Thiosulfativibrio zosterae: one gene and its partner. The protein of the gene in region 1 interacts with the protein of each later gene in a pairwise test. Links are inferred from orthologs where the notes say so. Each region holds a gene or a part of one and is shown on either strand. Other genes may lie near its edges.

Region 1 (7,049 bases):
TGGATCGGCTTTTCAATTTCAAGAGACTGACTTACATGCCAAACAATCAAAGACAATACGAACGCGTATCTACCTCGCAACCCACCATTATTTTGCATCATCAACATGAAGACACCGGCAAAATGATTGATATTTCTGCCCAAGGTTCTGGGGTGATTGCCAATGCCCCAGTGCTTGAAGGTGAAAATGTAAAACTAAAATTCACGCTCCCCACCCATGCCATTCACTCGCCATTCGAAATATCTGGCAAAGTGGTGCACAGCAACAAGGTTAGACAGCAATATTTGGTGGGGATAGTCTTTGACACCATCAACCCTTCTTACGAGTCTGCAATTCGTGAATTTATCAGCAATCATCACAGCATGAGAGATTAATAAACGCATGACCAAAGCTGTTAGCTACCCGATGGATCGCAAGGCGAAACTCATCGGGGAAACCGTCACGGTTGATGGCCAATTAAAAGAGCTTTCAATTGAAGGCGTTGGCGTGGAAAGCCCTGTGAAAGCCAAATTAGGCACTCGCCTACAAGTGGCTTTTGAAATCCCAGCCCTAGAATATTTTCAAAACTTATCACTCTATGGGTTAGTGACACACATCCACAATATCTCAAACGGATATTACTTGGGCATTGATTTTGAAATCCTCACGCCGCGTGAAAAACGCATTCTTGAGGACTTTATAGAATACAAAAAACGACTCCACAAACAAGGCTTGCATCATTTCAAACCCGCTGGCGAATAAATTAAACCTACACCTCCGCCAAATCGCCTTTTTCTTCTAACCACATTTTACGATCCCCAGAACGCTTTTTGGCCAACAACATATCCATGACCAATTCACTGGTTTCTTTGTGTAATGACAGCTGAATTAAACGACGGGTTTCTGGCATCATGGTGGTTTCGCGCAATTGCAAGGGGTTCATCTCACCCAAACCTTTGAAGCGTGTGGCCTGCACTTTTCCAGGAAGTTTTTCAGCCACAATGCGATCTAAAATCCCTTGGCGCTCAGCTTCATCTAAGGCATAAAACACGCGTTTGCCCACATCGATACGATATAGAGGTGGCATGGCAACATAAATATGCCCCTGCTCTACCAAAGCTGGGAAATGCCTAACAAACAGCGCGCAAATTAAGGTGGCAATATGCGCACCATCCGAGTCAGCATCTGCCAAAATACAAATCTTGCCATAACGCAAACCGCTGATGTCTTCTGAGCCCGGGTCAACCCCAATCGCCACGCTGATATCGTGAATTTCAGAAGAGGCTAAGACTTCAGTCACATCGACTTCCCAGGTATTTAAAATTTTACCGCGTAACGGCATAATCGCCTGAAAACGCTTATCTCTGGCCTGTTTAGCCGAACCACCCGCTGAATCTCCCTCTACCAAAAACAGTTCGGTTAAGGCGAGATTCGATTCCGTACAATCTGCCAATTTGCCGGGTAATGCAGGGCCTGATGTAATTTTTTTACGCGTGACCTTTTTGGCTTTTTTATTGCGGCTATTGGCATTTTCGATCACAATTTCAGCAATTTTGGTAGCCACTTCGGTATTTTGATTCAGCCATAAACTCAGCGCGTCTTTCACCACCCCCGAAATAAAAGGCACACATTCGCGCGATGACAAGCGTTCTTTAATTTGCCCTGCAAATTGGGGGTCGCGCATTTTAGCGGACAACACAAAAGCAACATTTTGCCAAACATCTTCAGGCGTCAGCTTTACCCCTCGCGGCAATAAATTTTGAAACTCACAAAACTCACGAATCGCATCTGTCGCCCCAGAACGCAAGCCATTAACATGCGTGCCGCCTTGTGGGGTTGGGATTAAGTTGACATAACTCTCTAGCACAGTTTCTGCGGGTTCTGCCAGCCAAGTAATTGCCCAAGCAACCGCTTCATTTTCGCCAGCAGCCTCACCCACAAAACCTTCTAAAGGCACGCGCTCGATGCCATCGAGTGCTTGATTTAAATAATCACGCAAGCCGTCATCATATTGCCAAACTTCGGTTTCATTCGACACTTCGTCAATAAAAGTGACTTTTAAACCGGGGCTCAAAACAGCTTTGGCACGCAATAAATGAGTCAGGCGTTTGAGGGCGTATTTGGGAGAGTCGAAAAACTTAGGGTCTGGCCAAAAACGCAGTTTAGTGCCGGTATTTTTTTTGCCAACTTTACCAATGATTTCTAAAGGTTCGACCACTTCACCGTTTTCAAAGGCAATTTGATGGATTGCACCTTCCCGCTTGATTTGAATTTCAATGCGTTTAGACAAAGCATTGACCACCGAAACCCCAACCCCGTGCAGACCGCCTGAGAATTGATAGGCTTTATTAGAAAACTTTCCGCCGGCATGTAACTTGGTCAAAATGACCTCAACACCGGGAATACCCTGTTCGGGATGAATATCTACAGGCATACCCCGGCCATTGTCTTCCACCTGCATGGAGCCATCCGCAAAATGGGTAACGGTAATCTCATTCGCATGACCAGCAAGGGCTTCATCCACACTGTTATCAATGACTTCTTGAGCCAAATGATTGGGGCGCGTAGTGTCTGTGTACATCCCAGGGCGTTTACGCACTGGGTCAAGCCCGGTTAAAACTTCAATTTCCGAGGCGTTATAAGTGTCACTCACCAGCAAAACTCCTGTAGAATAATATTGTTCGATATAGTAGCAGAGAGCCTGGATAATGCCAAACATAGACTTGCAGTCAGTTCCCTCAGACCCCCTCGAAAGGGTTCTTAATCACGAAGATCTTCATTTAGACCCCTTTAATCAATTCAAAAAATGGATGGATAAGGCTTGGCATGAAGGCGTTTTTGAACCCACCGCTATGTGTTTAGCGACCACAGATGCTCAAGGGCAACCGCATAATCGAATGTTGAATTTAAAAACACTGGACGACAAGGGTTTTGTTTTTTTCACCCATTACAACAGCCCCAAAGCACAAGATTTAGTTCACAACCCCAAAGCATCAATATTATTTTATTGGCCGCAACTCAAGCGCCAAGTTCGCATTGAAGGGATTGTTGAAAAAATTTCACCAGAAGAATCACAATCTTTTTTCACTTCTCAGCCATTTGAAACCCAACTCGCATTGCTCTCAAGCCATCAAAGCGAACCTGTGCCTGGACGCAAAACCATTGAACTAAACTTTCTGCTGACTCAAGCCGAACAACAAGGGTCAAAGCTGCATTGCCCTGACACCTGGGGAGGCTACTGTTTAAAGCCACACCTGTTTGAGTTTTTGCAAAGACGCGCCCATCAAATGGATGACCGTTTTGTGTATCAAAAAGCCGCTAAAAATAACCTGGCCTCGGGCCATGCTGAACACTGGTTAATTTCACGCTTAGCCCCTTAATTGAGTCTATGACAGAAAATAACATACAACTGAGTGAAAGTTGGTTGGCGCAAATTGGGGATGAGTTTAATCAGCCCTATATGCAGCAATTGAAAGGTTTTTTACAAAGTGAAAAAGCCCAAAAAAAGCTGATATTACCTCACAGCTCGCTTTGGTTTAAAGCCCTCAACTCGACCCCTTTTGAAGCCGTCAAAGTTGTGATTATTGGACAAGACCCTTACCCAACCCCAGGGCATGCGCATGGTTTGTGCTTTTCAGTGTTACCTGATGTAAAACCTCTTCCAAAATCATTACTGAATATTAATAAAGAACTGCTAGACGATTGCGGAGTTAACAATCAACATTCAGGATATTTACAATCCTGGGCAGAACAAGGGGTTTTATTACTCAATGCTGTACTCACGGTTGAAGCCGGTAAAGCCAATGCCCACCAAAATCACGGTTGGGAAACATTTACCGATGCCATCATTCGACAGTTAAATAACCACAAAGATCATTTAGTGTTTATCCTTTGGGGGAGTTATGCACAAAAAAAAGGCGCGATTATTGACCGCCAACGCCACTATGTGATTGAAAGTGTTCATCCTTCTCCCTTATCCGCCTACAGAGGGTTCTTTGGCAGCAAGCCTTTCTCAAAAACCAATCAATATCTGACAAGCCATGGGTTACAACCTATCCATTGGCAAATCCCATAAATCTCTACGCTTTTTCAGCTATAAATTAACTTCATTTATAGATAAAAAAACACAATCACATCTGCGTAGTTTTTCGGTATTATAAGCACTAAAAGACTATCTAAAGAATTTTTAGTTGAAATTTAAATAAAAAGAACTATTAGTTTTCCTCACTTTAAAACAAGTAACATCCTGATTAGGAGCGACCACTATGAACACTGAAAAGCATGGATTGTGGAGTAAAGCCTCCATTAAAACGCTCAGCATACTTTTGTTATCGATGATGATTATGGCAGGTATCTTTTTTACCAGCGCCTTTCTCATTATTCATTCTCAAGTCGAATCGATAGAAGTTTTCTGGCAAAACTACCTGGCACAAAATCAGTTACAGCAAGACCTTAAGCTACAAGAAATGACTGGCTATTTGGCTCAGATTAAACAACTGACCTTAATATTCATCGTGGCAGTGTTAATGGCGGTGGGTGCTTTCTTTGCACTGATGTACGCTACCTTAATCGGAAAAATTGTACGCCCCTTAAAATGCTTACAAAAAGGCATTACCGAAGTATCCACTTCTAATGATTTTTCAAGAAGCCTGCCCATACGCTATCAAGATGAAGTTGGTCAGGCCATTGCTAATTTCAATCAACTCACTCAAAACTTAAAATCGATATTTGACCAAACCAATGCAGGATTAGAAAAGGTGGCCAAGGGAGAGTTTGACCAGACCATCAATGTTCAGGTCGGTGGTGATTTATTAACCCTTAAAAATAATGTTAATGCTTCTATTCAGAGCGTTGCTACCACCATGCACTCTTTAGAGGATATCGCCAATGCCATTGCTGCGGGCGATTTTTCTGCGCGCTTAAACCCAGAGGTAAAAGGCGACATTAAACATAAAATTGATTTTGCTATGTCCTCAATTGAAACGATTATTGTGCAAACTAACCAAGTCATGAAACAAGTTTCTGTCGCTGACTATCGTCACCGTATCGATGCCAAAGCAAATGGACAATTGGCAGATTTAAAAGACTATATTAACCATGCTTTAGACGCTTTATGTGTGGGTATCGATGCCTTGAATGGTGCGATAGGCAATCTTGCCAAAGGGAATTTAACCTATCAAATTCAAACGGCCTGTAAAGGCGAAATGGCAACCTTACGCAACAACTTAAACCACAGCACCGAGCAACTCAATCATGCAATGCAAACCGTGTTAGAAACCGCAAATTTGGTGTCCAGCGGTATTGAATTTATCTCAGAGGGTAATCTTGCCCTAGCACATCGCACTCAAAATCAAGCCGCCTCGATTGAATCAACTGCCAGTGCCATTGAGCAAATGACCAGTAGCGTAGAGCAAGCGGCAGACCATGCACTCAAAGCAAATCACTTAACCCAAGAGGCACTTTCTTTAACGCTTCAAGGCAGAGAAGTGATGAATCTATCGGTTGCCTCTATGGATAAAATTCAATCTTCCAGTGTGCGCATCAGTGACATTGTTGGACTCATTGATAGCATTGCCTTTCAAACCAACTTATTGGCATTGAATGCTGCTGTTGAAGCGGCCAGAGCCGGTGAACATGGCAGAGGCTTTGCCGTAGTGGCGGGAGAAGTGCGTAATCTTGCCAGCAAATCATCCGATGCGGCACAGGATATTCGTCATTTAATAGACCAAGTCGTTCATCAAGTGAATCAAGGCGCATTGCAACTCAATAACACGAATGAGGCATTTGAACGCATTAACCAAAGTATTCACACGGTGAATGAAATCATGACCGAAATTTCTACCAGCACATCCGAACAGGCATCTGGTATTAGAGAACTCAATAATGCCATTAATGAACTAGACGATGGCATCCAACAAAACAGCATCTTAGTGACAGAAACCACTGATAACTCTAACAACCTTAAAGACCAGTCAGTCAAGTTATTAGGCGAAGTGTCACGCTTTAAAGTAAAAGCCCTACTTGCTCAAGCAGCTTAAATTAGGCTAGCGAGTCTTTTCGAAAGTCGCCGTAATTAAAATCTCAATACGGCGATTTTTGGCCTTGCCTTCTGGCGAATCATTGTCTACCAATGGACGATATTCGCCATAACCCGCCACCCCAAACAATTCTTTATCCAAAGTACTGGATTCATACAATAGTCGCATCACCTGCTCTGCACGCAAAGTACTTAAAAACCAATTGTTTCTTAAGCCAGAAAAAGGATTAATCGGATCATTGTCGGTGTGTCCTGCAATGTTGACTTCCGCGCGCCACTGCAAATTTTCTTGGGATACATGCTTGCGGACTTCTCTGGGCAAAATACCCAAATCTAATTTAAAAATACTTAAATCACTCAGTGCCTTACCCAATTGCTTCAATTGATTTTGTAACTGCACTGAAGGCGTTAACCCGCCTTTTTCAAAGGCTTGATCATCTGCAATTAAGATTAAAATACCATTAGAGTTTCGCTCTACCTTTAAAAAACTTTCCTCGCTGGTTTCTTTGAGCAACTGCGCATAAGAACCATCCAATTGCAAATCTGTAAACTTTTGAACCCTAGAAATCTCGCCTTTGTTCAGAACAATCATCAAAATAAAAAAGGTGATTAAAAGCGTCACTACATCCCCAAAAGTAAGCAACCAGACTGACTTGGCTCTATCGGTAGATTGGCTCATGACGCACTTCGCTTCGCCAAAACCTGTGGCACCAAATAGATTTCAACACGGCGATTCAGCGCATCCGTTGTATCTTCCACCAAGGGATAAAAACTGCCATAACCCGCAATCGCAAAAAAGTGCTTAGGCAAGCCGGTGTAAATGCGTAATAAATCCATGACCGCATAGGCTCGATAGGTACTTAATTCTATGTTATTGGTAAAAAAAGCGGTTTTTGCCAAGGGTTGAGAATCCGTATGCCCTTCTACCCGAATGGTAATGACAAATTCATAACCGCTCGCTTCAATTTGTTTAACCAGTTTAGCGTGGCGGGTTGGAAAAGATTCAAGCTCTATATGTTTAATCAGGGTTGCA
Region 2 (6,862 bases), 1.3 Mb from region 1 along the record:
TGTTAAAACAACAAGCAGATGAGCCGTGGCAGGTGGCTTATTTGCCGATTGATCCAAAAGATGTGGGGCGCGATTATGAGGCGGTGATTCGCGTTAATAGTCAGTCGGGTAAAGCCGGCGCCGCTTTTGTGTTGGAGCAAGAATATGGTTTAAAGCTGCCCAAATGGTTGCAAATTGACTTTGCACCTGTGGCTCAAGCCTTAGCTGAAAAGCAGGGCGGTGTGATCAGTCATAAAAATTTATATCAGGCATTTTTAATACATTATGCCTTAACGGAAAAAAAGCCCAATATCTCTAACTACCAGATTGGCAAAGCAGGCGAGATGGAAACCATTCGTTTGGATTATGAGCAGCAAATCTTAGAAGGGAGAGGTAAAGGCACCTTGTGCGCTTTGTGTGATGCATGGCAAAACTCTACGGGGCAAGTGGTAGATGTGTTGGATTATGCGGAACATGCCATGCATGAAGCGATGGATGTTGGCAAAAATGCCCGAGCCATGGCTTATGTATTATTGGATGTGGATGGCCAAAAAAAGATAGGTTTGGCGATGGCAGAAGATACCGTAAGTGCGATGTTATTAGCGGTTTTAAAGGGTTTAAATTAAGCACCTAAAAATTAAACATCTATAAGCCAAAAGCCGTCAAATTTGACCAGGCCTGGTCATTTTTGGCGGCTTTTAAGGTTTTTTGCTGGCTTAAAAAGAGTAAGGCGAGCGTTATTTGCGAAATTGTTCTGGAATGTGTTTAGTGGTAATTTTAGCCATTTCTTTCAACATTTTTGGGTTGGCGGCAATAATATTTCCCGTTTCTAAATATTTATCGCCGCCACGCAGGTCGGTCACTAATCCGCCTGCTTCTTGAACAATCAGCGCGCCAGCTGCAACATCCCAAGGTTTAAGATTCATTTCCCAGTAACCATCAACACGACCACAGGCCACATAAGCCATGTCGAGTGCTGCAGAACCTGGACGGCGTAAACCCGCAGTTGATGTCATAAAGGCTTTAAAAGTTTCAATATAGGCATCCATATAATCAAATTGATAATAAGGAAAACCGGTGGCCAATAAGGAATCTTCTAGGTTTTTTTGATCGCTAACACGAATGCGGTAGTTATTCATGCGGGCACCGGCGCCGCGGCTGGCACTGAATAGTTCGTCACGAATCGGGTCGTAAACCACGCCGTGCATTAACTTGCCTTTTTCACGGACCGCAATCGACACTGAAAAGTGTGGGAAGCCATGCAAAAAGTTGGTCGTACCATCTAGAGGGTCGATAATCCATTCAAAATCAGAGTTGTTTTGCTGTGCACCAGATTCTTCTGCCAAGATATTGTGCTTGGGGTAGAACTTTTTAATGGTGTCCATAATAATGCGTTCGGCGTGTTTATCGACTTCGCTGACATAATCACTGCGACCTTTTTTCTCAATGGTGAGTTGGTCAAGGTTTTGTAGTTGGTTGGCGATAAACTCACCCGCGTCTTTGGCGGCCATAACGGCGACATTTAAAATGGGATGCATAGGGTTTTGGGTTCTCTGTTAAAATGTTAAAGATTACGAATTGTACATTTCTATAATTATAGCGGAAAAGCATGACTGAAGATTACACAACGCATCCTAATTTAGCAAAAATAAAAATTGTGCTGATAGAAACCTCTCACCCAGGCAATATTGGTGCGGTGGCGCGTGCCATGAAAAATATGGGTTTGAGTCAATTAGTGTTGGTTAATCCCAAAGAATATCCCAGTCAAGTAGCCTCAGCAAGGGCATCGAGTGCGGCAGATGTGCTTAATAGCGCTCAAGTTTTTGCAACCTTAGAAGAGGCGGTTGCCGGCTGTCAGGTGGTGGTGGGTGCGAGTGCGCGTTTGCGCAAAGTGTCTTGGCCACAAATGGATGTTCGCGAAACGGCGGCAATGGCGATGCAAATTACCGATGCACAAGATGGGCAAATTGCCATTTTGTTTGGCCGAGAAGATTCGGGATTAAGTAACTTAGAAATGGATAAATGTCATTATTTGGCACACATTCCTTCGAATCCGCATTATTCTTCACTGAATATTGCCGCGGCGGTACAGGTATTTGCTTATGAGTTTTTAATGGCGGCTAATCTTAAAAATGAAGCGGAATTAAAGGGCTATAAGCATGATTTGGCCACGGCAGAGCAACTGGAAGGGTTTTACCAGCATTTGCAGCAAGGGTTAATTGATATAGCCTTTTTAGAAACCGCTAAAAACACCCGTTTTATGCGCCGTATGCGCCGTTTATTTAATCGCGCACAACTGGATGTGCGGGAATTGGATATTTTGCGGGGCATTTTAACGGCAGCGCAGCGCCAAGCCCAAAAATTAAAATCTTTATTGGAATCCAAAGATGTTTGAAAGAATTAAGTCGGATATTAATTGCGTTTTTGAGCGAGACCCTGCGGCGCGAAATAAATTTGAAGTGTTGACCACTTATCCGGGTTTGCACGCTATGTTGTTTTATCGCATGACGCATTTTTTGTGGCATAAAAACTGGAAGTGGTTAGCCCGCTGGCTGTCAGGGTTTGCGCGCTGGTTTACGGGCATAGAAATTCATCCAGCCGCCAAAATTGGCAATCGTTTTTTTATTGACCATGGCATGGGCGTGGTGATTGGTGAGACGGCAGAGATTGGTGACGACTGCACTTTATATCACGGCGTAACCTTAGGTGGAACCAGTTGGAAGGAAGGTAAGCGTCACCCCACACTGGGTAATGGGGTTGTGGTGGGCGCTGGGGCTAAAGTACTGGGGCCGATTGAGATTGGGGATAATGTCCGGGTGGGTTCTAATGCGGTGGTTTTAAAGTCCATCTCTGAAGGGCATACCGTGGTTGGGATTCCGGGGCGTGTGGTCGATAGAGAACGCACTGAAAAAGAAAAGCGTCGCCAAAAAATGGCGGAAAAAATGGGGTTTGATGCCTATGGTATCAGTCCTGATATGGAAGATCCGATTGAAAAAGCGATTTACAGTTTGCTAGATCATATTCAGGTGCAAGACGAAAAGTTGGATGCCTTGAATAAAGAAGTTAAGCGATTGGGTGGGCATGCGGTTGATATGGAGATGCCAAGTTTGCAAGAAGCGGTTCTGGAGCCAGAAGATCCTAAGCAAGCGGCGCATCTTCATAGTAAGGATTAAAAACATATTCCTAGGCGGATAAATCTTGAGTGATTTGCTGGGTTATTGTATAATCCTGACTCAAAACCTAGGAATTTAAGGATGTTTTTATGAAGCTCACCTCTAAAGGGCGTTATGCAGTGACTGCCATGTTGGATATTGCGTTAAACCAAGCCTCTGGTCCGATTACGCTTTCCATGATTTCGGAGCGCCAGGATATTTCATTGTCTTACTTAGAGCAAATTTTTGCCAAGCTTAAAAAGTCTGATTTAGTGCTGAGCGCGCGCGGCCCTGGGGGCGGTTATCGCTTAAGTCGTGACGCTTCACAAATCAGTGTCAGCCAAATTATCACGGCCATGAACGAGAATATGGATTCTCGAAAATGTAAAGGTAAGCAAAACTGTCAAGGTGGTGTGGAGTGTTTATCTCATGAGCTATGGTCGGATTTAAGCGACATGATTGATGGCTTTTTAGAGCATATTTCTCTACAGCAATTGATAGATAAGCGTTCTAAAGTTAAAGAAATAAAGTTTGCCTAAGACTTCCATTTTGGAATATGCTTAATTTAAAATTGAAAAAGTTAAATAAAACTAGGAAGTAATATGTCGGTTACCTTAACAGAATCTGCGGCGCAACGCGTTCGCACCATGCTCAGCAAAAGAGGGCATGGTTTAGGGTTAAAATTGAGTACCAAAGTCAGTGGTTGTGCGGGTTTCTCTTATGTTGTGGATTACGCGGATGAAGTCACTGAAGATGATGAAGTGTTTGAGAGCTTCGGTGTCAAGGTGGTGGTTGACAAAAAAAGCTTAACTAATGTGAATGGTATGGAACTCGATTATGTCAAAGAGAGTTTGTTGAATGAAGGGTTTGAATTTAATAACCCCAATGTCAAAGACAGCTGCGGCTGTGGTGAATCCTTTACGGTTTAATTGACACACCTTGTTGCCGGTAAAAGAGCCCTGCTAGAGTCAGGGCTTTTTTGTTTTTAGCCGTTGAGATTTTACTTGAGTGGTTTTTCTGCAATTTATTGGTTAGCTTGTTAAAATAGCGTTTTTTAAAATTCTTGGGAGTTCTCGTGTTAGAAACCACCTTTTCTATAATTAAGCCAGATGCGGTTAGCCGTAATTTGACAGGTCAAATTATCAGTAGATTTGAAGCCCAAGGTCTTAAAGTGGTTGCCTCCAAAATGTTGCAATTAACTCAAGCGCAAGCCGAAGGTTTTTATGCTGAGCATAAAGGCAGAGATTTTTACGAGCCTTTGGTGGCTTATATGATTTCGGGTCCGATAGTGGTTCAGGTTTTGGCCGGAGAAAATGCTATCGCTTTAAATCGTCAAATCATGGGTGCAACCAATCCAGAGAAAGCCGATATGGGAACCATTCGTAAAGATTTTGCGCTGAATATGCGTGAGAATTCGGTGCATGGTTCAGATTCTCCAGCCAGTGCGGCGCGTGAAATCAGCTATTTTTTCAGTCAAACTGAATTGTGTTTAAGATAAGGTTGTTGTGCGTTGAGTATTGCTGAAGTTTCACTAGGTTCGGTCACTTTTGAAAATAAAGTCGACCTGCTCGGTATGGATAGACAAGCCTTGGAAGCGTTTTTCACCAAAATTGGAGAGAAACCTTTTCGTGCCACCCAAGTCATGAAGTGGATTCATCAGTTTGGCGTGAGCGATTTTGAGGAAATGAGCAATTTAAGTAAGGCGCTTAGAGAAAAACTTCAGCAAAAAGCTGTGATACGCACCCCAAAGTTGATTGAAGAGCAGCGTTCCGCAGATGGCACGATAAAGTGGTTACTAGAAGTTGATAATCATAATTGTGTCGAAGCGGTTTTTATCCCCGAAAAATCTCGTGGTACTTTGTGTATTTCTTCTCAAGTTGGTTGTGCTCTGGAGTGTACTTTTTGCTCAACGGGTCAGCAGGGGTTTAACCGCAACCTAGAAAACTGGGAAATCATCGCGCAAATGTGGGTCGCAAACAAAGCCTTAGGTTGTAAGCCCAAAGAAGAGCGCATTATTTCAAATGTGGTCTTTATGGGCATGGGTGAACCTCTTTTGAATGTTACCCATACATTTCCAAGCGCCAGAATCTTGATGGATGACAATGCTTATGGTTTGTCCAAACGCCGTGTCACCATCAGTACCTCAGGGGTTGTACCTGCGATTGGCATGATTAAAGAAGAGTTAGATGTCAGTTTGGCCATCTCATTACATGCACCCAATAATGCACTGCGCGATATTTTGGTCCCAATTAATCAGAAGTATCCATTAGAGCAATTAATGCCCGCTTTGCATGATTATGTTGCTGATGGCCATAGCAAAAAGCACGTGACCGTTGAATATGTCATGTTAGATCAGGTTAATGATCGCTTAGAGCATGCGCATGAGTTAGTGGCTTTGTTAGGTGATTTGCCCTGTAAAGTGAATTTGATTCCGTTTAATCCTTTTCCAAACACGCAATATCAGCGTTCATCTAATAATGCCATTCACCGCTTTCAAGATGTTTTGATGCAGGCAGGGTTAAATTGTACCGTCAGAAAAACCCGCGGCGATGACATTGATGCCGCTTGTGGACAGTTGGCTGGCAAGGTCAAAGACAGAACCAAAAGAACCGCAGAAAAGCTTTAAGCTGATTGTTTCACCAAAAAAGGAAAAAAACACTATGACAGAACGCATTGAATCTTCAGAAAGCATCGAGTCTAGTGGGTTAAGTGAGGCTTTAAAAAAAGCGCGCTTACAAAAAAAGCTTTCATTGGTTCAGGTGTCTGAAACCCTAAAGGTGGCAGAGCGTCATTTAGCCGCGTTTGAAAATGAGCCGCTGAATTTAACCGTGCTAACACCGTTTCAAAGAGGCTACTTAAGAAATTATGCAGAACTCTTAGAGGTTTCTCTGCAGCCTTATGAGGCTGATTTGCAAGGTCAACCCGAGTTGGAATCCAGCTTAAAAACCATTGGTCAACAGCCTTCTCAATTGATGAAGTTGACTAACACCAAAATCCTATTGAGTCTGCTAATAGGTGTGATAGCGGTTTTAATTATTTACAGCCTTTTGTCAGGGATTTAGTTTCTGATAAACGGTAGGCGTTAAACGCTCAGCTGAGCGATAAAATTATCATAAAGGAAGTCAGGTGGCACAAATATCAGCCATTCGCGGCATGAATGATATTCATGGTCAACAAGCAATCGCATTTGATTTTGTAACCGAAACGGCACAGGCCGTTTTACAGCAGTATGGTTTTCAATCTATTCGTTTGCCGATTGTCGAAAAAACAGAATTATTTTGTCGCAGTATTGGGGAAGTCACCGATATTGTCGAAAAAGAGATGTACACTTTTAATGATCGTAATAATGACAGCTTGACGCTGCGCCCAGAAGGAACCGCAGGGTGTGTTCGAGCCGTGATTGAAAACGGCTTGGCTCATAACCAGATCCAAAAGCTGTTTTATATGGGGCCGATGTTCCGTTACGAAAGACCTCAAAAAGGGCGTTATCGCCAGTTTAACCAGTTTGGTGTTGAAGTTTTTGGGCTGGCTTCGGTGGATGCGGATGCCGAGTTGATTGCTTTGTCTGCACGCCTTTGGGAAAAATTAGGCTTAGAAAATCTTGAGTTGCAAATTAATTCACTGGGCTCTCAAGAGTCGCGTGCCGCTTACCGAGATATTCTGGTTGCTTACTTTGAGGCTCACCGTGCAGAGTTGGACGAAGACAGCTTGCGTCGTTTAACGACAAACCC

The links.
Region 2: the proteins of ung (region 1) and ndk interact in binary tests that used the Escherichia coli proteins (3 or more experiments, as listed by UniProt). The link is inferred for Thiosulfativibrio zosterae from one-to-one orthologs.

What each region holds. Positions count from the first base shown.
Region 1 is NZ_AP021888.1:2,173,035-2,180,083, forward strand. Bases 2,314-5,210 are described here. They hold ung (uracil-DNA glycosylase), read left to right. Parts: upstream 2,314-3,367; coding sequence 3,368-4,054; downstream 4,055-5,210. Other genes in these bases: parE (DNA topoisomerase IV subunit B), read right to left, coding at 2,314-2,632; pdxH (pyridoxamine 5'-phosphate oxidase), read left to right, coding at 2,688-3,359; THMIRH_RS10085 (methyl-accepting chemotaxis protein), read left to right, coding at 4,245-5,210. In the rest of the region: THMIRH_RS10060 (PilZ domain-containing protein), read left to right, coding at 36-374; THMIRH_RS10065 (PilZ domain-containing protein), read left to right, coding at 382-741; more of parE, read right to left, coding at 749-2,313; more of THMIRH_RS10085, read left to right, coding at 5,211-6,017; THMIRH_RS10090 (OmpA/MotB family protein), read right to left, coding at 6,024-6,695; THMIRH_RS10095 (OmpA/MotB family protein), read right to left, coding at 6,692-7,049. UniProt on the Escherichia coli protein: Excises uracil residues from the DNA which can arise as a result of misincorporation of dUMP residues by DNA polymerase or due to deamination of cytosine.
Region 2 is NZ_AP021888.1:854,923-861,784, forward strand. The notes cover bases 3,208-5,917. They hold ndk (nucleoside-diphosphate kinase), read left to right. Parts: upstream 3,208-4,206; coding sequence 4,207-4,629; downstream 4,630-5,917. Other genes in these bases: THMIRH_RS03660 (Rrf2 family transcriptional regulator), read left to right, coding at 3,242-3,670; THMIRH_RS03665 (HesB/IscA family protein), read left to right, coding at 3,734-4,060; rlmN (dual-specificity RNA methyltransferase RlmN), read left to right, coding at 4,642-5,757; THMIRH_RS03680 (helix-turn-helix domain-containing protein), read left to right, coding at 5,792-5,917. Outside these bases: THMIRH_RS03640 (2-isopropylmalate synthase), read left to right, coding at 1-605; THMIRH_RS03645 (inositol monophosphatase family protein), read right to left, coding at 717-1,517; THMIRH_RS03650 (RNA methyltransferase), read left to right, coding at 1,589-2,374; cysE (serine O-acetyltransferase), read left to right, coding at 2,367-3,152; more of THMIRH_RS03680, read left to right, coding at 5,918-6,193; hisS (histidine--tRNA ligase), read left to right, coding at 6,285-6,862. UniProt on the Escherichia coli protein: Major role in the synthesis of nucleoside triphosphates other than ATP. The ATP gamma phosphate is transferred to the NDP beta phosphate via a ping-pong mechanism, using a phosphorylated active-site intermediate.